DNA from 3 places in the Bradyrhizobium sp. 25ACV genome. Region 3 is predicted to be linked to each of the others. Evidence: riboswitches for the same ligand, from Rfam matches in the RefSeq annotation. Region 3 holds a riboswitch; each other region holds the start of a gene.
What was found. A riboswitch is a leader RNA that binds a small molecule or an ion and turns the genes downstream of it on or off. The one in region 3 is predicted to bind cobalamin.
Positions count from the first base shown of each region.

Region 1 (4,208 bases), on a different contig from region 3:
GCGCGCGACCCGCCGCATCGACGCCGGTGCCGCTGCCGGCGATCTCCTCGGCGCTGATGCCAAGCAGGCTCGCCGCGATCGCCGCCGAAGTCGTCGTGTTGCCGATCCCCATCTCGCCGAAGATCAGAAGATCGGGCTGATGGGCCGCCGCACGTGCGACGGCGCTCTGGCCAGCCTCGAAGGCGAACGCCAGCTCCGCAGGCGTCAGCGCGGCGTCCACGCTGAAATCGCGCGTGCCATGGCGCGGCTTGTCGGTGACGATACCTGCCATCTCGTCCTGCGCCAGCGTGCCGGCATCGACGACGTCCAGGCTCGAGCCAAGCTCACGCGCCAGCACCGAGATCGCGGCACCGCCGGAGGCGAAATTCGCCATCATCGCGATGGTCACGGCTTGCGGATAGGCCGAGACGCCCTGCGCGACGATGCCGTGGTCGCCGGCGAAGATGATGATCGGCACCCGCGCGGCACGCGGCTGCTCGGTCGCCTGCAGGCCCGCAAGCTCGATTGCGAGCTGCTCCAGCCGGCCGAGTGCACCGGTCGGCTTTGTCAATTGCGCCTGCCGCGCGATGGCCGCCTCGCGATGCACTACGGAGACATCGGGGCAATTTTGGGTGACCCATTCGGGGAGCATGCTGCCTCGCTTACGGCCTGCGCTTGAGAATGTAGCTGTCCATGATCCAACCGTGCCGCTCGCGCGCCTCTTGTCTCGTGGCAACGATGCGAGTGCCGACCTCGGCGAGCACGCCTGACATGACGATCTGGTCGGGCATGCCGAGATAGGCGCCCCACCAGATCTGAAAGCCTTCCGGATCGAGCGACTGGAACGCCGTGCCGCCGTCGAGCATTACAACAACGGTATTCACACCTGCCGGCCAGCCGCCTTCACGCAAGCGCCGCCCGGTCGTGACCAGAAAGGGCTCGCCGATGTCGTTGAGCGGCAGCGCATGGGCCGCGCACAGCGCCTGGATCGAGGTGATGCCGGGCACGACTTCGATCGTCGGCAACGGATTGAGCCGCCGCGCAATCCGCAACGAGGAATCATAGAGCGAGGGATCGCCCCAGATCAGCAGCGCAACCCTGCCCTCACCTTCGAGATGCTTTGCGATCGCTTTCGACCAAGTCGCGGCAACCGCATCGTGCCAATGGTCCACGCCCTTGCGGTAATCAGCTTCAGCTGCGTCGCGCACGGGAAGGTCGAATTCGGCGATCGCTGTCTTGTCGCTGGTGAGCACATCGGCGCAGATCGTCCGCCTGAGATCGGCGAGATCGGACTTCGCCGTCCCCTTGCGCGGGATCAGGATGAGATCGGCGGCATTGATCGCTTGAACAGCGGCGCGCGTGAGCTGGTCGGGATCGCCGCAACCGATGCCTATCAAAGAGAGCGTGAGCATCGCGAACGCGACGGACGGCCCTGCAGGCCGCCCGTTCGCTTGTCTCTCAGGCCGCGTTATGCAGGCGCGGGGTGACGAGGCCGGGCGCGGTGACGCCGCGCAACGACTTCGCCAGCGCCAGCACCGCGAGATCGGCGAGCGGCTCGATCACGATGACCAGCGCATAGGACGCCGCGAACGTCGCGATGTTGGCGAGATTGGTCATGGCAAAACCGGAGCCATAGAGCGCCCAGAACGCCACCCAGGCGATCACGCCGGCCTGGTAGGTCGTCGAGAGCGCCAACGCCTGCCGATACTTCAAATCGACATAGGCGGTGTTGCGCGAAATGATCCGTGTGGCGATCGCCTGGATCGCGAACAGCGGCACCAGCAGCGTGGTGACGTTCATGCCGTATTGCGGGATGTCGGCGGGCTCGAAGAACACGCCCTGGAGCAGCAGACCGAACGCAAGGCCGAAGGCCGCGGGCGCCGCACCGAACAGCAGGAACAGTGTCGAGCCGAGAATGAAGTGCACCTCGGAGACGCCGACCGGGAAGTGCGGCAGGATCTCGAAGAAGGTGAAGACAAGGACTGTGGTGGCGAGCGTCCGCGCCGCGAACGACGTGATGCCTTGCTCACGCACGGTCTCCACCGCGAGCTTCAGCGCAACGCCGCCTGCGGCGATGCCGGTTGCGTAACTCAACACGAGCTTGGCGCCCGTCACTATGCCGGGTTCGATATGCATGGCTCAATTCCTTCCTGCCGTCACACCCGACGGCCTTGGCCTCAAAACGTGCAGGGCCGGTCTCCTGGCTCGCGGTTCCCCGGGATTTCCGGCCTTCCCGGACCTTGCGGCCCAGTGGCTGATCGGAGTCCCTCACCGCTTACAGTCGCGGGGGCGGCTGGGGTTTTGGGCGCCGCAACTGGGTCCGCCCACCCCCATTCCCGATTATGCTCCGGCGCTTTGCGCCGCGTCGAGCACCATGCCTCTCTTGTGTGCCCCTTTCGCTGAGCCTGCGTCAAGGGGCGAACGGCGGCCAAGGCCGTCATGACGGATAATCCCCCGCCAGCGCCCCAAACAGGATCACGGCGGCCGTCGAGGCGGCGCCGCCGCGCGCAAGCTGCTCGGCAAGCTCGGCGATGGTGGTGCGGACCAGCCGTTCGTCGGGGCGTCCGAGGGATTCGGCGAACAGCGCGGGGGTATCCGCAGCGAGCCCGTGCGCGATCAAGTTTGCGACAAGCGCCGGGAAGGTGCGCCGGCCCATATAGACCACAGTCGTCGCTTCCGGGTCGGCCAGTGCCGCCCAGTTCAGGTTGGGCGGCAGCTCGCCGGTGACATCGGCGCCGGTGACGAACTGCACCCGGCGCGAGGTATGGCGCCGGGTCAGGGGAATGCCGGCTTGCGCCGCGGCAACGCAGGCCGAGGTGACGCCGGGAACGATCTCGTAGCCGATACCGGCCTCACGCAGCGTCTCCAATTCCTCCTCGAGCCGGCCGAAAATGCCCGCGTCGCCCGACTTGAGCCGCACCACGCGCACGCCTGTTGCGGCATAGTCGACCAAGAGACGGTTGACGTGGTGCTGCTTGGTCGAGGGACGCCCTGCCCGCTTCCCCACCGCGACGAGATTGGCGCCGGGCCGGGCGAGATCGAGGATCGCGCCGGAAGCAAGATCGTCATAGAGCACGACATCGGCTTCGCGCAGCCGCGCGGCACCCTTGAGCGTGAGAAGCTCGGGGTCGCCGGGTCCGGCGGAGATGAAGGAGACGAATCCGCTCACCGGTCCTCCGCGATCAGATGAAAGAAGGTGCCGGTGGCGTGACCGCGCTGCGAGCCGGTCTCCGCGATGACCGCGCCGGTCGCATCATGCACGACGGCCAGCGGCACGTCAGGCTGGGCAAGAATCGTCGAATAGTGGAATTCGTGGCCGCGCAGGCGCGCACTGGGGCGATGTCCCGGCATCGGCGCGGCGAGTTCGGCCAGACGATAACCGAGATGCATGCGGCGTTTGGCAAAGCTGGTCTCGAGGCCAAGCAGCCCTGTCATCTCATGGCGGATTCCGTCCGCATCGGTCAAGGCGGTGCCCAGCACCATATAGCCACCGCATTCGCCATGCACCGGCCGCGTTTCGGCAAAGGCGCGCAGGCCGCTGCGAAAGCGCGCATTGGCCGCGATCTTGCCGGCATGGAGTTCGGGATAGCCGCCGGGCAGCCAGCACACGTCGGCGCTCGCGTCGGGCGCCTCATCGGCAAGCGGCGAGAATGTCGAGATCTCCGCGCCCGCCCCGCGCCAGGCTTCCAGCATATGCGGATAGACGAAGGAGAACGCCGCATCGCGGGCCAGCGCGATGCGCTGGCCCGGCGGCGTCACGTTCAGGCCGTTCGCGGCAGGTTGTGGGGTCCAGGACGCAGCCGATCGTAGCACCGCATCGAGATCGACATGCTCGGCGACGAAGCGCGCCGCCTCGTCGATCAGCTTGCCGATCTCGCCCTGCTCTTCGGCCTGTACCAGGCCGAGATGTCGCTTCGGCAGGCTGATCTCGGCATGACGCGGCAGCGCGCCGAACACGGCAATGCCGGAATCGTTGAGCGCACGCCGCACGAGGTCTTCATGGCGCGGGCTGGCGACGCGGTTGAGCACGACGCCGGCAAGCCGCACACCGGGGCGATAATCGCGAAGTCCCGCGGCGATCGCCGCCGCGGTCTGCGCCTGGCCGGAGGGATCGATCACCAGCACCACCGGCCAGCCCAGCATCTCCGCAATGTCGGCGGTGGCACCGGTACCGGAGACGCCGCGCATGGCGACACCGTCGAACAGGCCCATCGAGCCCTCGGCGAGCA
Region 1 covers NZ_JAVAYO010000001.1:111,910-116,117, forward strand. Annotated here, with positions in the region: gene cobT (nicotinate-nucleotide--dimethylbenzimidazole phosphoribosyltransferase) at 1-631, opposite strand, end outside; gene cobF (precorrin-6A synthase (deacetylating)) at 642-1,391, opposite strand; gene RAD04_RS00500 (energy-coupling factor ABC transporter permease) at 1,438-2,115, opposite strand; cobalamin riboswitch at 2,153-2,371, opposite strand; gene cobA (uroporphyrinogen-III C-methyltransferase) at 2,417-3,148, opposite strand; gene RAD04_RS00510 (cobyrinate a,c-diamide synthase) at 3,145-4,208, opposite strand, start outside.
Region 1: another riboswitch for cobalamin. It lies ahead of RAD04_RS00500 (energy-coupling factor ABC transporter permease); the one in region 3 lies ahead of RAD04_RS15145 (TonB-dependent receptor).

Region 2 (4,208 bases), on a different contig from region 3:
CCAGGGCAGCACGCCAAGGCCGCGCCATGCGGTCTTTTGCTCGATCAGCTTGTAGCCATCGTCGAACAGCGTGGGGTCGCCGCGGAACTTGTTGATGACAAAGCCTCGGATCATCGCGGCATCGCTGGGGTCGATCACCGTCTTGATGCCGACGAGCTGGGCGATGACGCCGCCGCGGTCGATGTCGCCGACCAGCACGACCGGCACGTCGGCCTTGCGCGCAAAACCCATATTGGCGATGTCGGCCTTACGCAGGTTCACCTCGGCCGGACTGCCCGCGCCTTCGACCAGAACGAGATCGGCGCGCGCCTTCAGCCGCTCAAAGCTCTCCAACACCGCGCCCATCAGTGAGGGCTTCATGGCCGCGTAGTCGCGCGCACGCGCGGTCGCGATGCGCTTTCCGTGGACGATCACCTGCGCGCCGACATCGGTCTCGGGCTTGAGCAGCACGGGGTTCATGTCCGTGTGCGGCTCGACGCCGGCGGCGAGGGCCTGCAACGCCTGGGCACGGCCGATCTCGCCGCCGTCGATGGTGACGGCGGCATTGTTCGACATATTCTGCGGCTTGAACGGGAGCACGCGCAGGCCGCGCCGCGTGAAGGCACGCGCGAGACCGGCGACGATGAGCGACTTGCCCACGTCCGAGCCGGCCCCCTGAATCATCAGCGCGCGTGCCATCGAACTCAGAACTCGACGCCGGCCTGTGCCTTGATGCCGCAGCGGAAGGGATGTTTCACCAGCGTCATCTCGGTGACGAGATCGGCGATCTCGATCAACTCGTCCTTGGCGTTGCGGCCGGTGAGCACGACATGCGTCATCGGTGGCTTCGAGGTGGTCAGAAACTCGACGACCTCGGCGATGTCGAGATAGTCGTAGCGCAACGCGATGTTGATCTCGTCGAGCACGACCATGCGCAAGCTCTCATCGAGGATCAGCTCCTTAGCCTTCTCCCAGCCGGCGCGCGCGGCGGCGATGTCGCGGGCGCGGTCCTGCGTCTCCCAGGTAAAACCTTCGCCCATGGCGTGGAACTGGCAGAGGTCGCCGAAATGGCCGGTGAGCAGGCGCCGCTCGCCGGTATCCCAGGCGCCCTTGATGAACTGGACGACCGCGCAGGGAAAGCCGTGCGCGACGCAGCGGACGATCATGCCGAAGGCCGAGGAGGACTTGCCCTTGCCGGCGCCGGTGTGGACGATGATGAGGCCCTTTTCGCCGCTCTTGGTCGCCATGATCTTGTCGCGGGCGGCCTTCTTCTTCGCCATTTTCGTGGCGTGGCGGGCGTCGGTTTCCTCGGCCGTTTTTGTATCCGGTTCAGGCGTCATCGGTCCCGGTCCTTCGGCTTGACAAGTGGCGGCCACCAGCAAATGGTGGCCCAGCGTTGGTTCCTGTCCTATGACAGGCGAAGAGGGAATGCGATAGGGTCCGAATCGGCAAGATTTGGGTCCAAAATGCAGCCGCCCCCGCGACCGTGACCGGAGAGATGTCCGAAGCCACTGATTCCCGCGGGAATCGGGAAGGCGGGGATCGAAGGGGAAAACCCTGCTCCGCAAGCCGGGAGACCTGCCAGCGCGGACGAGTTTTGGACCGGCGGACGGGGTGTTCCGCGACGGGGAAAACGGGCCTCCAAAAGAGCGGTCCGTCTGCCTCATCGCCTCCCGCTGTTATCTGGAAGAGGCGATGACCGTCACACTTCACGTCTGCATCACCTGCCGTGCCGGCGAGACGCCTGGCGAGGGCGAGGCGACGCCCGGCAAGCGCCTGCATGGTGCGATCCTCGACGCCGGCGTGCCCGAGGGCGTCAATGTGGTTCCCGTCGAATGCCTATCGGCCTGCAACCAGGGCTGCTCGGTCGCGCTCAGCGCGCCCGGTCGGTGGTCTTACGTCTATGGCCGCCTCTCGGATGCAAATGCGCAGGATGTGGTCGCAGGCGCCGCGGCTTATGCCGCCGCGCCTGACGGCCTCGTGCCCTGGCGCAGCCGGCCGGAAATATTCCGCAAGCAGTCGCTTGCCCGCATTCCCCCTATTGCCGTCGTGCCGGAGGCCGCCGAATGAACTCGCTCGCAAAAGTCCCCGTGACGGTGGTCACCGGTTTTCTCGGCTCCGGCAAGACGACGCTGATCCAGCATCTGCTCAGCAATGCCGGCGGCAAGAAGCTCGCGGTGCTCGTCAACGAGTTCGGTAGTGAGGGCGTCGACGGCGAGATCTTGAAATCCTGTGCCGATGCCAATTGCCCGGAGGAGAACATCGTCGAGCTCGCCAACGGCTGCATCTGCTGCACCGTTGCCGACGATTTCATTCCGACCATGGAAAAACTGCTGGCGCGGCCCGTGCGGCCCGATCACATCCTGATCGAGACCTCGGGCCTGGCGCTGCCGAAGCCGCTGCTGAAGGCATTCGACTGGCCGGAGATCCGCTCGCGCATCACCGTCGACGGCGTGATCGCGCTTGCGGATGCCGAGGCTGTCGCCGCTGGCCGCTTTGCACCAGATCCGATTGCCGTCGAAGCCCAGCGCGCGGCGGACGAGAATTTGGACCACGAGACGCCGCTGTCGGAAGTATTCGAGGACCAGATCGCCTGCGCCGACATCGTGCTGCTGACCAAGGCCGACCTCGCTGGGGCGGCGGGACTTGAAGCGGCCAAGGCTGCCATCACCGCCGAGATGCCGCGCCGCGTGCCGATGCTCCCCGTGACCGACGGTGCGATCGATGCGCGCGTCATCCTCGGTCTCGGCGCCGCCGCCGAGAACGATCTCGCCGCGCGTCCCTCGCATCATGACGGCGAGGAAGAGCACGAGCACGATGATTTCGCCTCGGTCGTGGTCGACCTTCCTGAAGTCGCCGACGTCGATGCGCTGGTCGCATCCGTCCAGAAGCTGGCGCGCGAGCAGAACGTGCTGCGGGCCAAGGGCTACATCGCGGTCGCGGGCAAGCCGATGCGGCTGCTGCTGCAGGCGGTCGGCGAGCGCGTGCGCCACCAGTTCGACAAGCCCTGGGGCGCAGGTCACAGGCGGTCGAAGCTCGTCGTGATCGGCGAGCACGGCGATATCGACGAGGCCGCCATCAAGGCAGGACTAGGTATCTGATGCACGTCGTCTTCCGCGAGAGCCGCGGTCTGGAGGAGACCGCGACGCCAAGGGATATCGGCCAGGACCCGGCCGATCTCGTGGTGCTCTCGTATTCGGATTCGGATCTCGCGGCGTTCGCAGCCGGCTGGCGGCGTGGTCGCGAGAGCCTGCCGACGCTGCGGCTCGCGAATCTTGCTGAGCTGCGTCATCCGCTGTCGGTCGACACCTATATCGAGCGCACGCTGTCGCAGGCACGTGGCATTCTGGTGCGGTTGATCGGCGGTGAGTCCTATTGGTCCTATGGACTTGCGGCCCTGCAACAGCTCGCCAGCGATCGCAATATCGTGCTGGCCGTGCTGCCGGCCGACGGCCGTGACGACATGCGGCTCGATGCATACTCGACCTTGCCTGTCTCGACGCTGCGCCGGCTCAAGGTGCTCTGCGACACCGGCGGCCCGGTCGCGGCGCAGGCCGCGATCGCACAGCTCGCGCTGGCCTCGGGCCTCTATGCCGGGCCTGTCATCGGCGAGACGGCCGTGCCCGAGATGGGATTCTACGATCCCGCCCGCGGCGTCATTGCGGCACCGGCGCATGGCGAGGGCAGGCCGAGTGTGCTGGTGGCGTTCTACCGTTCCTATCTCACCGCCGCGGATACGGGCCCCGTCGATGCTCTGATCGCAGCGCTGCGCGAGCGCGGCTTTGACGCCTGCGGCGTGTTCGTGACCTCGCTGAAGGCTGCGGGCGTCGCGGATTGGTTGCGGGCGCAGTTCGCGCAAAATCGTCCGGCGGCGATCATCAACGCGACGGCGTTCTCAGCCCTGGGCGATGACGGCACGACGCCTTTCGATGCCGCATCGTGCCCGGTGTTCCAGGTTGCGCTCTCAACGGCCCGGCGCGAGGACTGGACGGAGTCGCTGCGCGGCCTGTCGCCCGGCGATCTCGCGATGCATGTGGTGCTGCCCGAGGTGGATGGCCGTCTGTTCGTGGGCGTGGTGAGCTTCAAGTCGGCAGCCGGGCGCGATCCCGATCTGCAATTCGCGCATCTGGCGCATCGCGCCGATGAGGAGCGCGTGACAGCCGTCGCCGCGCGCGTCGCGGCCTGGCGGAGCCTTGCGGTGAAGTCGGTTGCCGAGAAGCGGCTGGCAA
Region 2 covers NZ_JAVAYO010000001.1:124,796-129,003, reverse strand. Annotated here, with positions in the region: gene RAD04_RS00575 (cobyric acid synthase) at 1-678, opposite strand, end outside; gene cobO (cob(I)yrinic acid a,c-diamide adenosyltransferase) at 684-1,319, opposite strand; cobalamin riboswitch at 1,360-1,579, shown strand; gene RAD04_RS00565 (DUF1636 family protein) at 1,675-2,049, shown strand; gene cobW (cobalamin biosynthesis protein CobW) at 2,046-3,080, shown strand; gene cobN (cobaltochelatase subunit CobN) at 3,080-4,208, shown strand, end outside.
Region 2: another riboswitch for cobalamin. It lies ahead of RAD04_RS00565 (DUF1636 family protein); the one in region 3 lies ahead of RAD04_RS15145 (TonB-dependent receptor).

Region 3 (4,208 bases):
CGCATCCGCGAGACCTTTGGCCGCTACATCGATCCCAAGGTGGTGCAGGGGCTGATCGACCGGCCCGAGGTCGCGATCGACGGCGAGCGCCGGGTCATGACCATCATGTTCTGCGACATGAGCGGCTTCACCTCGATGAGCGAGGGCATGACCCCGCGTGGCCTCGTCAGGGTGATGAACCACTATTTCACGGTGATGTCCGGACCGATCAGGGGTAATCGCGGCATCATCGACAAATATATCGGCGACGCCATCATGTCCTATTGGGGCCCGCCCTTCATCGAGGAGGACGAGCAGGCGCTCCTGGCCGGCATCGCCGCAACCGAGATGGTCGACCAGGTGCCCGCGCTCCAGAAGCAGCTGCCCGACCTGCTCGGCATCCGCGCCATGCCGGCGCCGTGTGACCTGCGGATCGGCATCGCCACCGGCGAGGTCCTGACCGGCAGCATCGGCTCCGAGCTGATGATGAGCTTCACCGTGATGGGCGATGCCGTGAACCTGGCCTCGCGGCTGGAGGCCGTCAACAAGGTCTACGGCACCCGCATCCTGATCTCGCAGGCAACTGCTGACGCGATCGGAGCGCGGCTCGAATTGCGCGAGATCGATCGTCTCGCGGTCGCAGGCCAGAGCGGGCCGCAGCCGATCTTCGAGGTGATGGCGCGGGCAGGTGCGCTCACCGGCGCGCAGGACAGCCTGCGCACGCACTATGCGGAAGCGCTTGCCGCCTATCGGGCCCGCCGCTTCGACGAGGCGCGCGCCGCCTTCAACGCCGCGCTCGAAGCCGTCCCCGGCGACGGCCCCTCGCGCACGATGCTCGGCCGCATCGCGCAATTCGAGGCCAAGCCGCCGGAAGAGGGGTGGGACGGCGCCTGGCGGCTGGAGCAGAAATAGCCTTTTTTGTTGGACCAGCCCGCCCTGTCCGGAAAAAACGTTTCTACTCGATAACGATGTTCGCCGTGACCTATTTCCCGGGCTTAGGTTGGATGTCCTTGAGGCGTTTGACGGGGACACGCCGATGACAGAACTTCAGGACAGGCTGGAACGGTTCGAGACGCTCACCGCCGAATGCGAGCTGATCGCCAAGCTCGCCACCGACAGCACCAAGCGCGAGTTCTATCTGAAACTCTCGGAACAGTACCGTCAGCTGGCGGTGGACATGCGGCAGGCGATCGCGACCAAGGCTGCTGCCTGATCCCGGCTGCAATCCGTTCTTAAGGTTTGGCGCGCATCCTTGACCTCACGAGCGATCGCTCGTGGTGGAAAGGCCGGGGTTCGCTGCAATGCAGCGCACCTCGCGAGTGTCATTTGCCATGTTTGACAGGGCAATCACATGCGCCTCGTTGCCGTGATCATATTCGCGCTCATGACGGCGGCCTGCGACCAGGAGCAGGACATCACCGGCTCGACGCCGACCTGCCCGATGCGGAACTACAGCTACAATCCCCGCGACATGAACCAGTGCGTCAGTGCCTGCAAATCGTGCGATCGCGGCACCACGGTCACCTGCACCACCTCCTGCACCCTCAAGGGCGCGCGCTGAGGCCACCACTTTCTCGTTGCGCGCCCAGCGGCGGTGCTGGGACACCGGAACGATTCACTTGGGTTAATCATTGAAGCAAGTGGGCAGGACGCGGAGTCCGATGGAAATGGGTATGCTCGATCCCGGCCGATTTCTGGTGTCGTGCTCGCATTGCGATGCCTGGCCGATGGCGGCCAATGTGAAGCGGTCGAGCTGGACGGCGTCTCCGCACGAGGTGCGCTTTGTCTGCACGCGCTGTCGCCGCGAGGAGACCGCCATCGTCTCGGCCTCCGGCGAATTGACCCCGATCAAGCGCGTCGATGTTCCGCCAAGCGACGTCGCTGTCGCCTGGGCCCAGGCACAGCGTGTGCGAGGGCGGACCTGAGCGCCGAGCATGCACCGGTCGATTGACTCCCGGGGCCAACGGCTCCTAAATGATCGGCGACGGTTCTCCTCGCGGAGATCAAAAGGGAATGTGGTGCGGGATTGTCCCAATGCAGGGATTTGTCTCAACGCCACGGCTGCCCCCGCAACTGTAAGCGGTGAATCTTTCGTCTCATGCCACTGGGAATCTCGGTCCTGGGAAGGCGACGCAAGGTCACGACCCGCGAGCCAGGAGACCTGCCGTCAGCCGTGGTCACACGCGAAGATGTCGGTCGGGGAGTACAGACATTAGCTTCACCGGAGCAATCCATCGCTCTGCCGTGAAACCTCGTTCGCTGTGACGTGCCACTGACGTCATACCGAGGTTACAATTGTGTCCCGTCTTGTCCCTGCCGCCAGGCGCCTCAGCGCCGGCCTGCTCGCATCCGTTTCCCTCCATTCGCTCGATCTGTCCTCCGCCTTCGCCCAGCAGGCGCTTGCCGAGCAATTGCCGCCGATCGAAGTGACCGGGCCCGACGATCACAACCGCACACGCGCCGGGGCGATCGGTGACGGCGAGGCGACGCGGCAGCGGGTGAGGACGAATGTCGCGCCGGCAGGCAATGGCGCCGGCTCATCCGGCTCCGGCGGTGAGGCTGCCGCCGGCAGCGGCGGAATCGTCGGGGCTGCCACGACCGTCATCACGGCCGCGGATATCGCGCATTCGCCGTCGCAGACGCTTGCCGAGATCATCGCGACGCAGACGCCTGGGGCTCAGATCACGACGCTCTATGGCGGCCAGATCGGCGCCAAGACCAGCGTGGACCTGCGTGGCTTCGGCGCCTTTGCCACCGCCAACACGCTGGTGCTGGTCAACGGACGGCGGTTGAACGACGTCGACATGGCGCAGGTGGACCTCTCCAACATCCCGCTCAATTCGATCGAACGCATCGAGATCACGCGGGGCAATTCCGGCGCGGTGCTCTACGGCGACAACGCGGTCGGCGGTGTGATCAACATCGTTACCAAAAATGGCGTTGGCGGACCGCCCGTGACCGCGCGCATCGAGGCTGGCTTCGGCTCGTTCAACACCAGGCTCGGCAACGTGTCGACCTCGCTCAATTCCGGTCCGTGGTCGACCTCGTTCTACGGCAATACGGTCAGGACCCATGGCTATCGCGACAACAACCGCTATTCGCAGCAGAATGGCGTCGGCAATCTCAATTACACCACGCCAGACCTGACTGCTTTTCTCACGGTTACCGGTGACAATCAGGAGCTGCGGCTGCCGGGCGGCCGCACCGTCGATCCCTCCATCGGCCTCGACGAGCTCAGGGCCAACCGGCGAGGGACCGGCACGCCGTTCAACTACGCCAACCAGCAGGGTTTTGGCGCGACCGCGGGCTTCACCAAGATCCTGGTCAACGGCGTCGATCTCATCGTCGACGGCGGCGTGCGCGACAAGAAGCAGCAGAGTGCGTTCTTCTCCAGCCCGGCGCCGATTCCGGCGTTCTTCACGTCGACCTATGTCGGTTCCCATCTGACGACATGGTCGATCACGCCGCGGCTCAGCGTGAAGAGCCTGCTGCTCGGCATGCCGTCGCAGCTCCTGGCCGGCATAGACTATTACGATGCGAGCTTTGAGCAGAACCGCGGCGCCGGGCAGGGGCTTTCCCCCTGGCACAATTACGATCTCAGGCAGCAGACGGTTGCGGGCTATTTCCAGCACACACTGGGAATCGCGCCCACGACGGACATCTCCTACGGCGCGCGTGTGCAGAACGTCAGTCTTGCGGCACGCGACAATTTCGACCCGGCAGCTCCGTTCAACGGCGACATCGGCGCGCTGCCGCTGACGAGCAACGAGACCCAATATGCGCTGCATCTCGGCGCCGAGCATCGCCTCAACGACCAAGTCTCGCTGTTCGGCCGCGTTGCGCGTGCGTTCCGCACGCCTGATGTTGACGAGCGCCTGTCCTCAGGGCCTTCCTTCGATCCCTTTACCTTCGCTGCGATCCCGCAAACGTTCCAGCTCAAGACCCAGACCTCTTGGGACATCGAGGGCGGTGTTCGCATCAAGGGCGGCGGGTTGCAGCTGCAGAGCAGTGTCTATCTGATGGATCTCACCAACGAGGTCCATTTCAATCCGGTCCTGTTCTACAACACAAATCTTGATCCGACCCGCCGCTACGGCTCTGAGACCAGTCTATCCTATCGCGTCAACGACGCCCTGCTGCTGCGCTCCGGCGTGGCCTATACAAGCGCGGTCTTCCGCGAAGGCATCTGGGCCGGCAACGACGTGCCGCTGGTCTCGCGCTACACGGCG
Region 3 covers NZ_JAVAYO010000006.1:1,439-5,646, reverse strand. Annotated here, with positions in the region: gene RAD04_RS15165 (adenylate/guanylate cyclase domain-containing protein) at 1-891, shown strand, start outside; gene RAD04_RS15160 (hypothetical protein) at 1,016-1,192, shown strand; gene RAD04_RS15155 (hypothetical protein) at 1,331-1,540, shown strand; gene RAD04_RS15150 (hypothetical protein) at 1,641-1,904, shown strand; cobalamin riboswitch at 1,948-2,162, shown strand; gene RAD04_RS15145 (TonB-dependent receptor) at 2,277-4,208, shown strand, end outside.